Linked DNA regions of Chroococcidiopsis sp. TS-821. The protein of the gene in region 1 interacts with the protein of each later gene in a pairwise test. Links are inferred from orthologs where the notes say so. Each region holds a gene or a part of one and is shown on either strand. Other genes may lie near its edges.

Region 1 (8,053 bases):
TAGATAACTCAGCAACTCAACTCGGTTTAGATAAGCTCATCAGCGATGAAGAAAGTTTGCAAATTGTCCGCGAAATGGCGAGTCGTCCTTTCGGATTACTGTTAGTCACAGGACCAACAGGTTCGGGAAAATCAACGACTTTGTATTCGATCTTGGCAGAACGTAACGAGCCAGGAGTCAACATTAGTACTGCGGAAGATCCTATTGAGTATTCATTGCCAGGGATTACTCAGGTACAGGTGATTCGCGACAAAGGGATGGATTTTGCCTCGATTTTGCGGTCATTTCTGCGGCAAGATCCGGATGTGATTCTTGTGGGCGAGACACGCGATCGCGAAACTGCTAAAACCGCGATTGAGGCTGCATTAACAGGACACCTAGTATTGACAACACTCCACACAAATGATGCTGCAGGTGCGATCGCTCGTTTGGATGAAATGGGAGTTGAGCCGTTTATGGTTTCAGGAGCCTTACTTGGTGTTGTAGCCCAGCGTTTAGTAAGGCGTGTTTGTTCCGCTTGTCGCATTCCCTATAAACCATCTCCTCAGGAATTAGCGCGCTTTGGCTTAACCAGCTCGCAAGACGCTGGCGTGACCTTTTACAAAGCAAAAACTCTACAGCCTGAAGAAATTGCGACTGCTAAGAATCAAGGTGAACTTTGTCCTGAATGTAACGGTGTTGGTTACAAGGGACGTTGTGGGGTATATGAAGTCATGCGGATTAACCAGCGGCTGCAAACTTTAATTACCGAAGGCGCACCTACTGAACGCATTAAAGAAGTCGCAGTTGAAGATGGGATGAAGACCTTACTGTCATATAGCCTTGACCTTGTGCGTCGAGGTTTCACCACACTCGAAGAAGTTGAGCGCGTGACTTTTACGGATTCTGGTTTAGAAGCAGAACTCAAAGCCAAACGTAAAAGTTCTTTAGAATGTCGCACTTGTAGCGCCGAGTTACAACCAGAGTGGCTAGAATGTCCCTACTGTATGACACCACGTTTTCAGGAATAGTACGAACAACCCAGAACTATTGTCGTGGAAACCTTATTTTAACGCTAACCCCTGACCCCAACCTCTGACTTTTGCTATAGTCACCTACTTAAACACCAGGAGATGATTTTATGGATTACATGATTGAAGACCTCATGGAGCAGGTTATTGCTTGTGGCGGCTCCGATTTACATATTTCTGCTGGTTTACCGCCTTATATTCGCATTAGTGGCAAGCTGACTCCTACAGAGTACGAACCACTAACAGCAGAACAATGCCAGCGGTTGATTTTTACGATGCTCAATAATACGCAGCGCAAACATCTCGAGCAAAATTGGGAACTTGATTGCTCTTATGGAGTGCGAGGGTTAGCCCGCTTTCGTGTCAATGTCTACAAAGATCGCGGAACATATGCGGCTTGTTTGCGCGCGCTGTCTTCTCAAATTCCCAGCATGGAAGCTTTGAAGCTACCAGATATTGTGCGAGAAGTTTCTGAAAAACCACGCGGATTAGTTTTAGTTACGGGTCCCACAGGTTCTGGTAAGTCAACAACATTGGCGTCAATGATCAATAACATTAACATGACGCGCTCGGAACATATATTAACGATCGAAGACCCGATTGAATTTGTTTACGAACCAATTAAAAGCCTAATTCACCAGCGTCAAATCGGTGAAGACACTAAAAGTTTTGCTAATGCTTTAAGAGCTGCCTTACGTGAAGATCCTGATGTAATTCTTGTCGGTGAAATGCGCGACTTAGAAACAATTTCGCTGGCAATTTCTGCGGCAGAAACAGGTCATTTAGTATTTGGTACATTGCATACAAGTTCTGCTGCACAGACAGTTGACCGGATGGTTGATGTCTTTTCGCCTGAACAACAACAGCAAATCCGCGTTCAGTTATCTAACTCGCTCGTAGCCGTATTTAGTCAAACGCTAGTACCGCGTAAAAACCCAAAACCAGGTGAATTTGGTAGAGTTATGGCGCAGGAAATTATGATTGTGACTCCAGCGATCGCTAACTTGATTCGCGAAGGTAAAACATCTCAAATCTACTCAGCGATTCAAACAGGGGGAAAATTAGGAATGCAAACGCTAGAAAAAGTTCTCGCAGATTTATATAAAGCAGGAACTATTTCTTTAGAGGCAGCAATGTCTAAAACATCAAAACCTGACGAGTTACAGCGCCTAATTGGTGGTAATATACCAGCAGCGCAGGCAACGCCGGCTAGACCAGGTTCGAGTAAACCCGTACTTGTAAATTAAGTTTTTCGATCAATCATTAACTGCTAATAGTTCATTGATAATGACTTTGAAAAACTCTTGCTAATTGATATTCTAATTTGAGCTATTAGCTATTTATCTAAAATATAAAATATGGATAATTTTAGCTATGCAAAAATCTGACAGATAAGTTTTTAAATAAAATTATTTTGGTTAAAATTAGCTGCAAAGATTCTTAAATAGGAATTAAATTGTATTAGTCACTATATAATAAGCTATGCCTACCTACGTTGCTAGTGTTAGAGACTCGAAAGGACAACTTAGAAAAGAGAAAATTACTGCCAACTCTCCAAGTGAGGCACGTTCAAGTTTAAGAAATCAAGGTTTGTTTATTCAAGAAATTAAACAAGCTTCAGAGTTAGACCTGAGTAAAATTGACTTTCAGAAAATTACATTATTTTTATCAAAAGTCTCAGTTAAAGATAAAGCAGTATTTTCAAGGCAATTTTCTGCATTAGTCAATGCTGGAGTAGCAATTGTAAGAAGCTTGAGTGTACTAGCAGAGCAGTGTTCTAATCCTAAACTCAAAAAAGCTTTATTAGAAATTAGTTCTGACGTGCAACAAGGGGTGAACCTTTCTGAAGCAATGCGCAAGCACCCTGATTGCTTTGATAATTTGTATGTCAGTATGGTTCAAGCTGGCGAAGTTGGTGGCGTCCTCGATGAAGTTTTAAATCGCTTATCTAAACTCCTTGAGGATATAGCACGGCTACAAAACCAAATTAAATCAGCATTAGCTTATCCAGTTGTTGTGGGTTTATTAGCAATTGCTATCTTCATTGGAATGACAGTTTTCCTGATTCCAATTTTTGCGAATATATTTAAAGACTTGGGAACAGAACTTCCAGCATTGACACAATTTATGTTAGGTGTTAGTGCTTTTATTCAAGGTTTCTGGTGGATGATTCCGATTGTAATTGTTGTGCTTGGGTTTGCCTACCGTAACTACTACAGAACCCGAATTGGTAGAGAAACTATCGACCGTTTTTCTTTAAAAATGCCGCTATTTGGCGATTTAATTCAAAAGTCAGCAGTTGCACGTTTTAGTCGTACTTTCGGGGCTTTAACTCGTTCGGGAGTTCCCATTTTAACTGCTTTGGAGATTGTCCGAGATACCGCCGGAAATCAAGTTATTGCCAATGCAGTAGATGCATCGCGACAAGATATTCAACAAGGGGGAATGATCAGTATTGCTTTGCAAAAAGAGCGCGTATTTCCACCGATGGCAATTCAGATGATTAGTATTGGCGAGGAAACCGGAGAACTCGATCAAATGCTGATGAAAGTTGCAGATTTCTACGAAGATGAAGTTGAGCAAGCAGTCAAAGCCTTGACAAGTATTTTAGAACCTATAATGATTGTTGTTTTAGGTGGTATGGTTGGCTTAATTTTGCTTTCTATGTATCTACCTATGTTTAAAGTGTTTGATAGTTTGGGTTAAATCTACAGGAAATGCAAAAAGTCAGCTTTTCAAATTTTTCGCGCTAATCATGACTATCAAACAAGTTCAATACGAAAGTTGCTTAGCTGAGTATGCAAATGTTACTGGTGCGATCGCGCTACTCAAGCAGTATCGATCTTACTTAGAAATGCTTCCTAGCTTGCGACGCGCTCATGAAAGTATTATTGCAATTCCTTTACCGGTAGTACGGCTGCGCCAAAGTGCATATGACCATACTGAAATAACAGCAACGGCAACACAACTTCCTTGTGATGTTGCCATTTTAATGTGCGATCCTGAGTGGAAAATTAAAACTGGGGTCGAAATTATGATATTTGTGTATCGTCCATACGAAGATTTTTCTGACTTGCTCAAGCGCTGGCGACAAACGCAAGTTTTACTTGATAAAGACTATGAATGGATTTTACCTTCTTCTTACCAACATATTTTGAACGAAGGAGCTAATAAGCTTTATCCTTTATTTGTTATTTTCAATGAAACTCCAGACCGCATTAAGCTAGGGCTACAAGGAGCAAGTTTACCCTTTATTATTGAAACTCCTTCTAGACAAACAGATGAAGTAACAAATGATTTATTGTCATCAATGCCACCTGAATAGACAGAATCAAGCAGAAGCGATAAATTTAAATGATTCAGCTTCCAGCGGAGAACCGTCAGGGGCTTCAATGACAAACCCAGCATCGCGAATCATTTCTAGATCGCTATGACTTGCTTGTCCTGGAGTCGTTAAATAATCACCAATAAAGATTGAATTGGCTGGATAAAGTCCTAAAGGTTGCAGCGATCGCAAATGAACTTCTCTACCGCCAGCTATTCTGATTTCTTGTGAGGGAAGCACAAAGCGAAATAAACACAATACCCGCAGACAACGACGCGGATTCAATTCTTGAATCTTTTCAAACGGCGTTCCTGGAATCGGAATCAAAAAATTTAACGGAACACTTGTAACGTTTAATTCCCGTAAGGAAAATGCTAAATCGATGACATCATCATCCGACTCTCCCATTCCAATGATTCCACCCGAACAGGTTGTGATACCTGCAGCTTTGACATTCTCTACTGTCGCGACGCGATCGCCAAACGTATGCGTCGTACAAATTTGCGAGTAGTAATCGTCAGACGTATTCAAATTATGATTGACGCGATCTACCCCGACTTCTGCCAAACGCCGCGTTTGCTCTTGTGTCAACAACCCAAGACACGCACAAATTTTTAGGTCATAGTTGGCTTTCACCGCTTGTACAGCCTCCAAAACCTGTGCAAACACTCGTTCGCTAGGAGAACGCCCTGAAATGACCATGCAGAAAGTTCCCGCTTGCAATTTCTTTGCCTGCGCAGCAGCGTCTAGAATTTTTTCTTTAGCAAGGAGAGGGTACTTCTCAATTTCAGCAGTAGAAATCTTCGATTGCGAACAATAATGACAATCTTCTGGACAAAGCCCACTTTGAGCGTTCAGGAGAAAATGCAACCGGACGCGGTTTTCCCAGTAATGATAGCGCACGCGATAGGCAGCAGCGAGTTGATCGAGCAATGAACTATCAGGCGCATTGAGTACCGCCCGTGCGGCTTCACGCGTTAGTAGTTCTCCAGCCAAAGCGCGATCGGCAAGTTCGTTCCAATTAAGTGCAGCAGATTTCAGCATAAGAAGAGGTCGGAGGTCAGAGATTATGGTGAAAACAGAGGCAATAATTCTGATTGACCATTGCTATATGATAGTATCAAGTACGCGACGGATTGCTTGATAAATTGATTCAAGTTGCTCTGAGGTAATGCAGTAAGGTGGCATTAAGTAAAGCGTGTTACCTAGAGGGCGTAAGAGAAATCCTTCTGCTAGGAACCTTTTTTTGAGGATTGGCGCGATCGCATTAAAATACCCGCTCTCACTATCCGTAACAATGTCCATCGCGGCGATCGTTCCACAAGTGCGGACTTTATTGATTTTGGGATGATTTTGTAAGTATTTTTCTAGATAGCAACGATGCTGCTGTTCCAGATGGCGAAAACTAAGGTTTTGTTCTAGCAACTCTAAAGACGCAACGCCTGTAGCACAAGCTAACGGATTTCCTGTGTATGAATGACCGTGAAAGAACGTTTTACTGATATCATCGCTGTAAAACGCGCGATAAATATCTTCTGTTGCAACGGTTACAGCCAAAGGTAAGCAGCCGCCGGATAAACCTTTTGATAAACAAATAATATCCGGTGCGGTTTCGGCTTTTAAGCAAGCAAATAATTCGCCAGTACGCCCGAAGCCTGTCATCACCTCATCATAAATGACCAGTACGCCAAACGACTGCGCTAGGTTTTCTAAAGCTTGTAAAAACTGTGGACGACATATGCGCATTCCCCCCGCACCTTGTACCAGTGGTTCGATAAAAATACCTGCGTACCGCGTGGGATTTTGCTTAAGAAGACGCGTCAGGATCTCTAGAGTCTGTGCTTCACGCACTTCGACATCGGTATCATCGTCAAACGTAGCAGGGAAAGGCACAAGCTCCGTCGAGAACATTAACCGTCGAAAAGGCTGTTCCCAGGGTGAATTACCTGCGATCGACATTGCTCCTATCGTATCGCCGTGATATCCACCTTCAAAGCTAATAAACGTCGTGCGATCGCTTTCTCCTTGATTAAACCAATATTGATAAGCCATTTTCAGCGCGACTTCCATCGCGGTTGAGCCATTATCAGAAAAAAATACTCGCGTCAGCCGTTTTGGTAGATGCTGAAGTAATTTCCTCGCTAGCTGCTCGGCGGGTTCGTGCGTAAAACCTGTAAAAATGACGTGTTCTAAGGCTTGAGCTTGTTTGTAGAGCGCTTCAGCTAGTACAGGATGTCCGTGTCCGTGAATCGTTACCCACCAACTGGAAATACAATCCATAATTTGGCGTCCATCTTCAAGTTCGAGCATCACTCCATGTCCCTTGACGACTTTCAAAGGCGGCGGTGCAGTTTTCATTTGGGTGAATGGTTGCCAAATCGGAGAATGATAAATTTCTTCAATGCTGCTCATAAAAAAATTCAAGTTTTCTCACTAGAAAAGCCGTTAATAATCAGGAAAAATTAGAAAATACGACTCAATTCATGCTTTTTAGCTTCTACGCACGAGCTACTCGCTACTTAATTCTTACTTGACTGCTGCGGTTAGTTAAGCGAAACTGACAATAATTGATGTAAGGCTTCATCATATTGCTAAATTTTGTTAATTTTTTATTCTCTATAATTCGATAGATGAAACATTATTTAGCAATAGAGATAGTGAGGAGAGAGACTGGTAAGCATAAATGCTTACAAATAGCAACGAGCAGCCGATACAGTGTCGCTGCAAAATTATAAATAAAGCTATGGTGATTAGCTAGAAGTATGGAAACGCTAGAGTTTGTGATTTATCCCGATGGTCGCGTACAGGAAAAAGTTTCCGGTATTGTCGGAGCAACCTGTACCGAAGTAACAGCGGCAATCGAAGCAGAACTGGGGCAAGTCGTCAGTCACCAGCCAAGCTCAGAATTTTATAATGCAGTACAACACCAATCTACAGTTGCAACAACCCAAGCTAGCTTTAGCGAGTGGTAACTTTTATTAACTAGTCCAGTTTGATTCAATTCACAGCTACTACAATGTCACACTTTAGCCAAATCAAAACACAAATCCGTAATCTTTCATCGTTACAAGCTGCGCTCACTGATTTAGGCATTAATTGGAAATCTGGTCCTAGAGCAGTTCGAGGCTATCGCGGTCAAACTCGTAATGCCGAAATCACCATTGAGCAGGAGAATGGTTACGATGTCGGTTTTAGTTGGAATGGCAAAGAATACGAACTTGTTGCTGACTTGCAATATTGGCAGCAAGACCTCTCAGTCGAAGGTTTCTTGAAAAAAGTTACGCAGCGTTATGCCTATCACACAGTATTGAACGAAACCTCGCGCTTAGGTTTTCAGGTAGCAGAACAGCAACAAAACGAAGACGGTTCAATTCGACTACTAGTACAGCGCTGGAGTGCGTAATGTCTGATTTTATGCCGCCGGAGCAAGCACAATCTGGAGCAGTGCGATCGCACCTCGAACCCGAACTAGGTGGAATTTTTCGCGATGCACCTGAACGTTCAGGCTTAGAACCTGAGTTAGGAGGTGAACTGCGACAAAAAGGTGTTTATGTTGACGAAATCACCTGCATTGGTTGCAAGCACTGCGCCCATGTTGCCCGCAACACCTTCTATATTGAACCAGATTACGGTCGTTCGCGCGTCGTCCGTCAAGACGGAGACTCAGAAGAGTTAATTCAGGAAGCAATTGACACGTGTCCAGTTGATTGTATCCATT
Region 2 (5,349 bases), on another replicon or contig:
CTGCAATTATAGCGATCGCGACATAGAGAAATTTGTGTCTAAATGCATAATTTAGTAGCACTGTTGCCTATCGCCTTACAACCAACCGCGTAAACGATAGATAAGTAAACCAACATATTCTTTCAAAGCCCGAGTAGACTGATGCAATCGCTCGGCTTCTGGTAGTAAATTTAACAGTTTAGCTTCAGTTGAATTACCAGCATATTGCATATCGCCACTTGACAAAAAATCGGTAGGCGCTGGAATAGCTGCAATTTTAAGTTTGTTAAAGATAGCAAGCGATCGCGGCATATGCATTGCAGAAGTAACAAGTAATACTCGATTAAACTGACGCGCTTGCAGAATTTTTTTGACATTAACTGCATTTTCGTAGGTATTGAGCGAGTCTGGTTCTTGAATAATTGCCGATTCTGGTACGCCCAACTGCTGCATCACAATTGCCATATCAGCAGATTCCGATGAACCAGCAGCACCACTCCAATCGATCCGCCCACCGCTAAGAATCACAAAAGGCGCTTTTTTTTGATGATACAACTGCGCCGCATAAAACATGCGATCGCTTTCTTCAGATAAGTCGACAGAAGGGCGCGGCGGAAATGCAGGCTTAGTAGCACCGCCCAAAACGACGATGGCGTCAGCATTAGGTAATTCCTGCGGAATATTTTGAAATTCGAGCGATCGCACTAAAGAGCGCGAAACCCAGCCGTTACTCGCCAATAACAAAACGACAAGGGCTATAGTTAATGCAGTGGAGGCTTGACGCGGTTTTTTCCACAACGTCACTAGCGCAAATACGATTAAAATACACGCCAATCCTAGCGGATAGAAAAATAATGGTAATAACTTTGATAAATACAAAAACATCCTTGTTCACTGATTGCGTCAGGTTCAGTAACAAGAATAAACGCTAAATCTGTAAGTAACTAGGTAAAAACTGGTTGTAAATCCAAAACAAACCCAGGAAGAACACCTTCACCAGATAATGTTGTCGGCGCTGCTAAAATTTCAACTTCTTCTTGCCCAGCGCGATAAATTTCAACTTGTTTAGTACTAGGATTAATTAACTAACCTAACTGTAAACCGTTGTCTAAGTACTCTCGCATTTTCGCTTGAGTGTCAGCCAACTCCTCGGTTTCTGAAAGCAGTTCAATCACAAAATCTGGACACAAGGGTAAAAACTTTTTTCTTTGCGCTTGAGTTAAAGCATTCCAGCGCTCAATTCTTACCCAAGAAACATCAGGAGAACGAGTTGCACCATTTGGTAGGCGAAAACCTGTCGAGGAGTCAAAAGCTTTTCCTAAGCGATTTTGGCGATTCCAATTACCAAGATCAATATAAATTTCAAAGTTTCTATTTCCTGTTTCTCCTCCGGTAGGTGGCATAATAATTAGTTCTCCCCTGGTAGTTAATTCTAGTCGCAACTCGCGGTTAGCAGCGGCGAGTTGTTCAAACTGCTCATCCGTCAGTTTGAGAACGGGGGGAAGTTGTAGAGTAACGCTCATATCACGCCAAATTTTAGGATTAATACCGGAAAAAGTGCGATCGCTTCTTCTTAAGTGTAATTAAATAGCGATCGCACTTCTTAAAATTACTAACTATCGATAAGTCAATTTTGGTTCTGGTTGTCCCTTCACGATTTCTTCTGCTACTTTAAAATCTTGCGCGATTAATCGTGCCGTCATTTTCGCCGACATCATGACGCTGGGAGTTCCCGCCCCTGGTTGCGTTCCTGCACCGACAAGGTAGAGATTCGTGATATCTTCGCTACGATTGTGCGGACGGAAAAACGCTGACTGATATAACCGAGGTTCGGGACCAAAAGCATTACCAACATACGAATTGAGTGTATGCTCGAAGTAATCTGGCGTAATAAAGCTTTTGTAAACTATACGCTCAGTCAGTCCTGGTAAATAGCCGCGTTCGTCGATAAACTTCAAAACTTTATCCGCCAAGGGTTCTCCCAATTGTTGCCAATTTAACTTAGAACCATTATGCGGTACGGGTAATAGCGTATATGCCGCATGATGACCAGGAGGCGCGAGGGAAGGATCGGTTAACGTGGGAACGTGTAAATATTGTGAGAAATCTGCCGCTAAAATTTTTCGTCCAAAGATATCTCTTAAAAGTTCTTCATAGCGTGGACCAAGAATGATCGTATGGTGGCGCAGTTTTTCTGCTTCGCGCCCATCGGCTTTGAATCCAAAATAAATGACAAACAAGGACATCGACTGCTGAGTGAGTTTGATACGGGTGTCACTATTCCATCGTCGATACTTCGAGTCGATTAATTTGCCGTAAGTATTCGCCCAATCGCCGTTAGATACTACTAGATCGGCATTTAATACGCTACCATCTGCTAAAGTGATACCTGTCGCAACTTTTTTGCGCCCTTGGCGCGTGACATTAATTTTGCTAACTTCGGAATTATAAATAATTTTGCCACCGAGTTCTTCAAACTTACGCACAAAGCCCTTAACAAGTGCGCCAGTTCCACCCATCGCAAAATGGATACCCCAGGTTTTCTCGACAAAGTGAATCATCGCGTAGATTGCGGGAACCGATAGAGGATTTCCACCGACTAGTAAAGTTTCAAAACTAAAGACTTGGCGCAGCTTGTCGCTTTTAAAATACTTGCTACTGAAGCTAAAAAGATTGCGCACCGCATCCAAACGAATGAGATCCGGAGCAACTTTGAGCATCGATCCAACCGTGCCAAAGTGAGTGTAACCTAGTTCCAAAAAGCCGCGATCGAAAATTGCTTTCGCATCCTTGTGAAATCGTTCGTAGCCCTCTAAATCGCCAGGTTCGCCCAAGCGCTGAATCTGTTCGCGGGTATGCACTGGATCGCCATCGTAGTCGAAGAAAGAACCATCGTCGAAATAGATGCGATAAAACGGCAAAATCGGTACAATTTTGACATAACGACTCGTGTTTGAGCCACCAGAAACGCCAGTTTTAATGCGTTTGCTTTCATCTAGAATTTCCTCTGGAAAGTCTGGCGTGGCGAGATCGGCGCGATCGCGTTCGAGGGAAAATAATTCTTCGATAAAATGGGGAACTGTGATTACGGTAGGTCCCATATCAAAAGTAAATCCATCCACGTGGCGCACGTACGCCCGTCCACCAGGACTATCGAGTTTTTCTACAATGGTGGTGTCGAATCCCAAGCTTTGCAGGCGAATTCCCATAGCTAACCCACCAATACCGGCTCCGATTACAATAGCCTGCTGGCGACTCATACTCAACTCCTCTCAGGAATTTAACAATCTTTAATCTTTCCTTATTATGCCTTTATCTACAAGCGACGCGGCGATCGCAACACCCGTAGCCCAATGTACAATATGAGTAATCACGTAGAAGTAAAATGAACTTTAAAAGTTGGTAACTGGTCATTGGTCATTGTTAAGTGCTAACAGCTTTCCCATTACCGATTACCCAATACCGAATCCAAATCGCTAAGCTCTCATGTGCCAACTGCTGGGAATGAACTGCAATGTTCCAACAGATATTTGTTTTTCGTTTGAGGGCTTTTCGGCGCGGGGAGGAAGAACCGACGAACATCAAGACGGTTGGGGTATTGCCTTTTTTGAGGGTTTGGGGTGTCGTATCTTTCTAGATGCTAAACCGGCGATCGCTTCTCCTGTTGCAGATTTAGTACGACGCTATCCAATTCACTCAACGCACGTAATTGCGCATATTCGTAAAGCAACTCAAGGGGGAATTGCGTTAGTCAACTGTCATCCTTTTCAGCGCGAACTTTGGGGAAGATATTGGGTATTTGCGCACAATGGCAATCTTTTAGATTTTCACGCGCACACAAACTTTTATCAGCCTGTAGGTCAAACTGATAGCGAACGCGCATTTTGCTTAATTCTTGAAACTTTACGACAAAGCTTTCCTACGGGTAAACCTCGGTTAGAAAAACTATATCCTGTGCTGCAAGAAATTACTGCAACCATAGCAGCTAAAGGGATTTTTAACTATTTACTTTCTGATGGCGAACACTTTTTTACCTACTGCTCGACAAAGCTATGCTACATTGTCCGGCAAGCACCTTTTGCCGCAGCACATTTAATCGATGAAGATATTACTGTCGATTTTCAGAAATTAACAACACCAAGCGATCGCGTTGCTGTCATTGCAACTACTCCTCTCACTGATAACGAAGTCTGGACGCAAATTTCTCCTGGAGAACTCACGGTTTTTCAGGATGGCTTACCTTACCAATTTTAAAAATCTTCTTCCTCAGAACAGAATATATTAGTGGAGTTAAGAATAATTTGCAACTAGCTATAAGAAAAGCGACACTCTCCAGTTAAGATTCAATCTACTTGCAGGAGAATGCCACCAGTCACCTTGTCTTTTTTAAGTGGAGGTATCTTGGTATGAGCGCTTTGTCTAGCTCATTATTGCAATAGATTCTTAATTAGGTCAAGTAGTTTTTGGTTGGATTTGAAAATAAGTACGAAGCAAAAAGGCAAAAAGTTAAAGGCAGAAAGTAAGAGATTTTGTAGCAGTGATTGTGGAGCAACGTAGCTGTTGCTAAGATACAATGTTATTTTCCAGTTATTTCCCATTACCAAATCATTGTCATTAGGCTAGATTGGCTAGGACTAAATTGAAATGGGACTAAATTGAAAAATGATTAGAAGTCTTAACGCACCAATCATCTAAAAGTAATCCCACCTCAGGTGGGACTAAGTTTTAGTTTTAATTTCTCATTTAACCTGTGGACAAAAGAGTTCAAGGAAGTTAGACTGGTGGCAATTTTTAACGTCATAATAAAAAGACTTAAGCTAGATGCACTATTGCGAGTTTTTCTGGCAGTGCACAGGATTCTCTCCTTATCCTTGGCAGAAGCGTTTCTCGACTTGGAGCGGTAAATCAATCGCGGTAGTCGCTGCGCCTACAGGGGCGGGTAAAGAATTTGGGGTTGAGATTCCTTGGCTTTACTGCCATAAGATGAGTATTCCCACAACAGCCCGATTAATTTACGCATTGCCTACGCGATCGCTAGTAGAACAGGTTTATGAAAATACGCTTGAAGTTGTAACTAAATCAGGTTTGCCGATTAAGGTGTATTGCCTCAAAGGTGGCTTAGTTGAACACGGCTTTGAACAAGACTTAACTCAACCTGCGATTCTCATTGGCACGCAAGATCAGCTATTGTCACGTGCTTTAAATCGTGGCTTTGGCGTATCGTGGGGACAACGCCCGCTGCACTGTGCTGCCCTAACGAACGATTGCCGTTGGGTTTTAGATGAAATTCAGCTGACAGGTGTTGCTTACAGCACTTTGGTGCAACTTTATAAACACTGGCAAGAGTTGGGAACTTATGGACAAACTCAA

What was found.
Region 2: the proteins of bioB (region 1) and B1A85_RS08310 interact in binary tests that used the Escherichia coli proteins (3 or more experiments, as listed by UniProt). The link is inferred for Chroococcidiopsis sp. TS-821 from one-to-one orthologs.

Annotation. Positions count from the first base shown.
Region 1 is NZ_MVDI01000001.1:1,224,394-1,232,446, forward strand. Bases 3,361-6,301 are described here. They hold bioB (biotin synthase BioB), read right to left. Parts: upstream 5,380-6,301; coding sequence 4,342-5,379; downstream 3,361-4,341. Other genes in these bases: B1A85_RS05590 (type II secretion system F family protein), read left to right, coding at 3,361-3,716; B1A85_RS05595 (hypothetical protein), read left to right, coding at 3,766-4,335; bioA (adenosylmethionine--8-amino-7-oxononanoate transaminase), read right to left, coding at 5,443-6,301. Also shown: B1A85_RS05580 (GspE/PulE family protein), read left to right, coding at 1-1,010; B1A85_RS05585 (type IV pilus twitching motility protein PilT), read left to right, coding at 1,121-2,257; more of B1A85_RS05590, read left to right, coding at 2,493-3,360; more of bioA, read right to left, coding at 6,302-6,747; B1A85_RS05610 (DUF2997 domain-containing protein), read left to right, coding at 7,098-7,307; B1A85_RS05615 (DUF1257 domain-containing protein), read left to right, coding at 7,352-7,738; B1A85_RS05620 (ferredoxin), read left to right, coding at 7,738-8,053. UniProt on the Escherichia coli protein: Catalyzes the conversion of dethiobiotin (DTB) to biotin by the insertion of a sulfur atom into dethiobiotin via a radical-based mechanism.
Region 2 is NZ_MVDI01000002.1:151,091-156,439, forward strand. The notes cover bases 2,557-5,349. They hold B1A85_RS08310 (class II glutamine amidotransferase), read left to right. Parts: upstream 2,557-3,465; coding sequence 3,466-4,233; downstream 4,234-5,349. Other genes in these bases: crtI (phytoene desaturase family protein), read right to left, coding at 2,557-3,239; cas3 (CRISPR-associated helicase Cas3'), read left to right, coding at 4,801-5,349. Outside these bases: B1A85_RS08295 (YdcF family protein), read right to left, coding at 76-864; more of crtI, read right to left, coding at 1,596-2,556.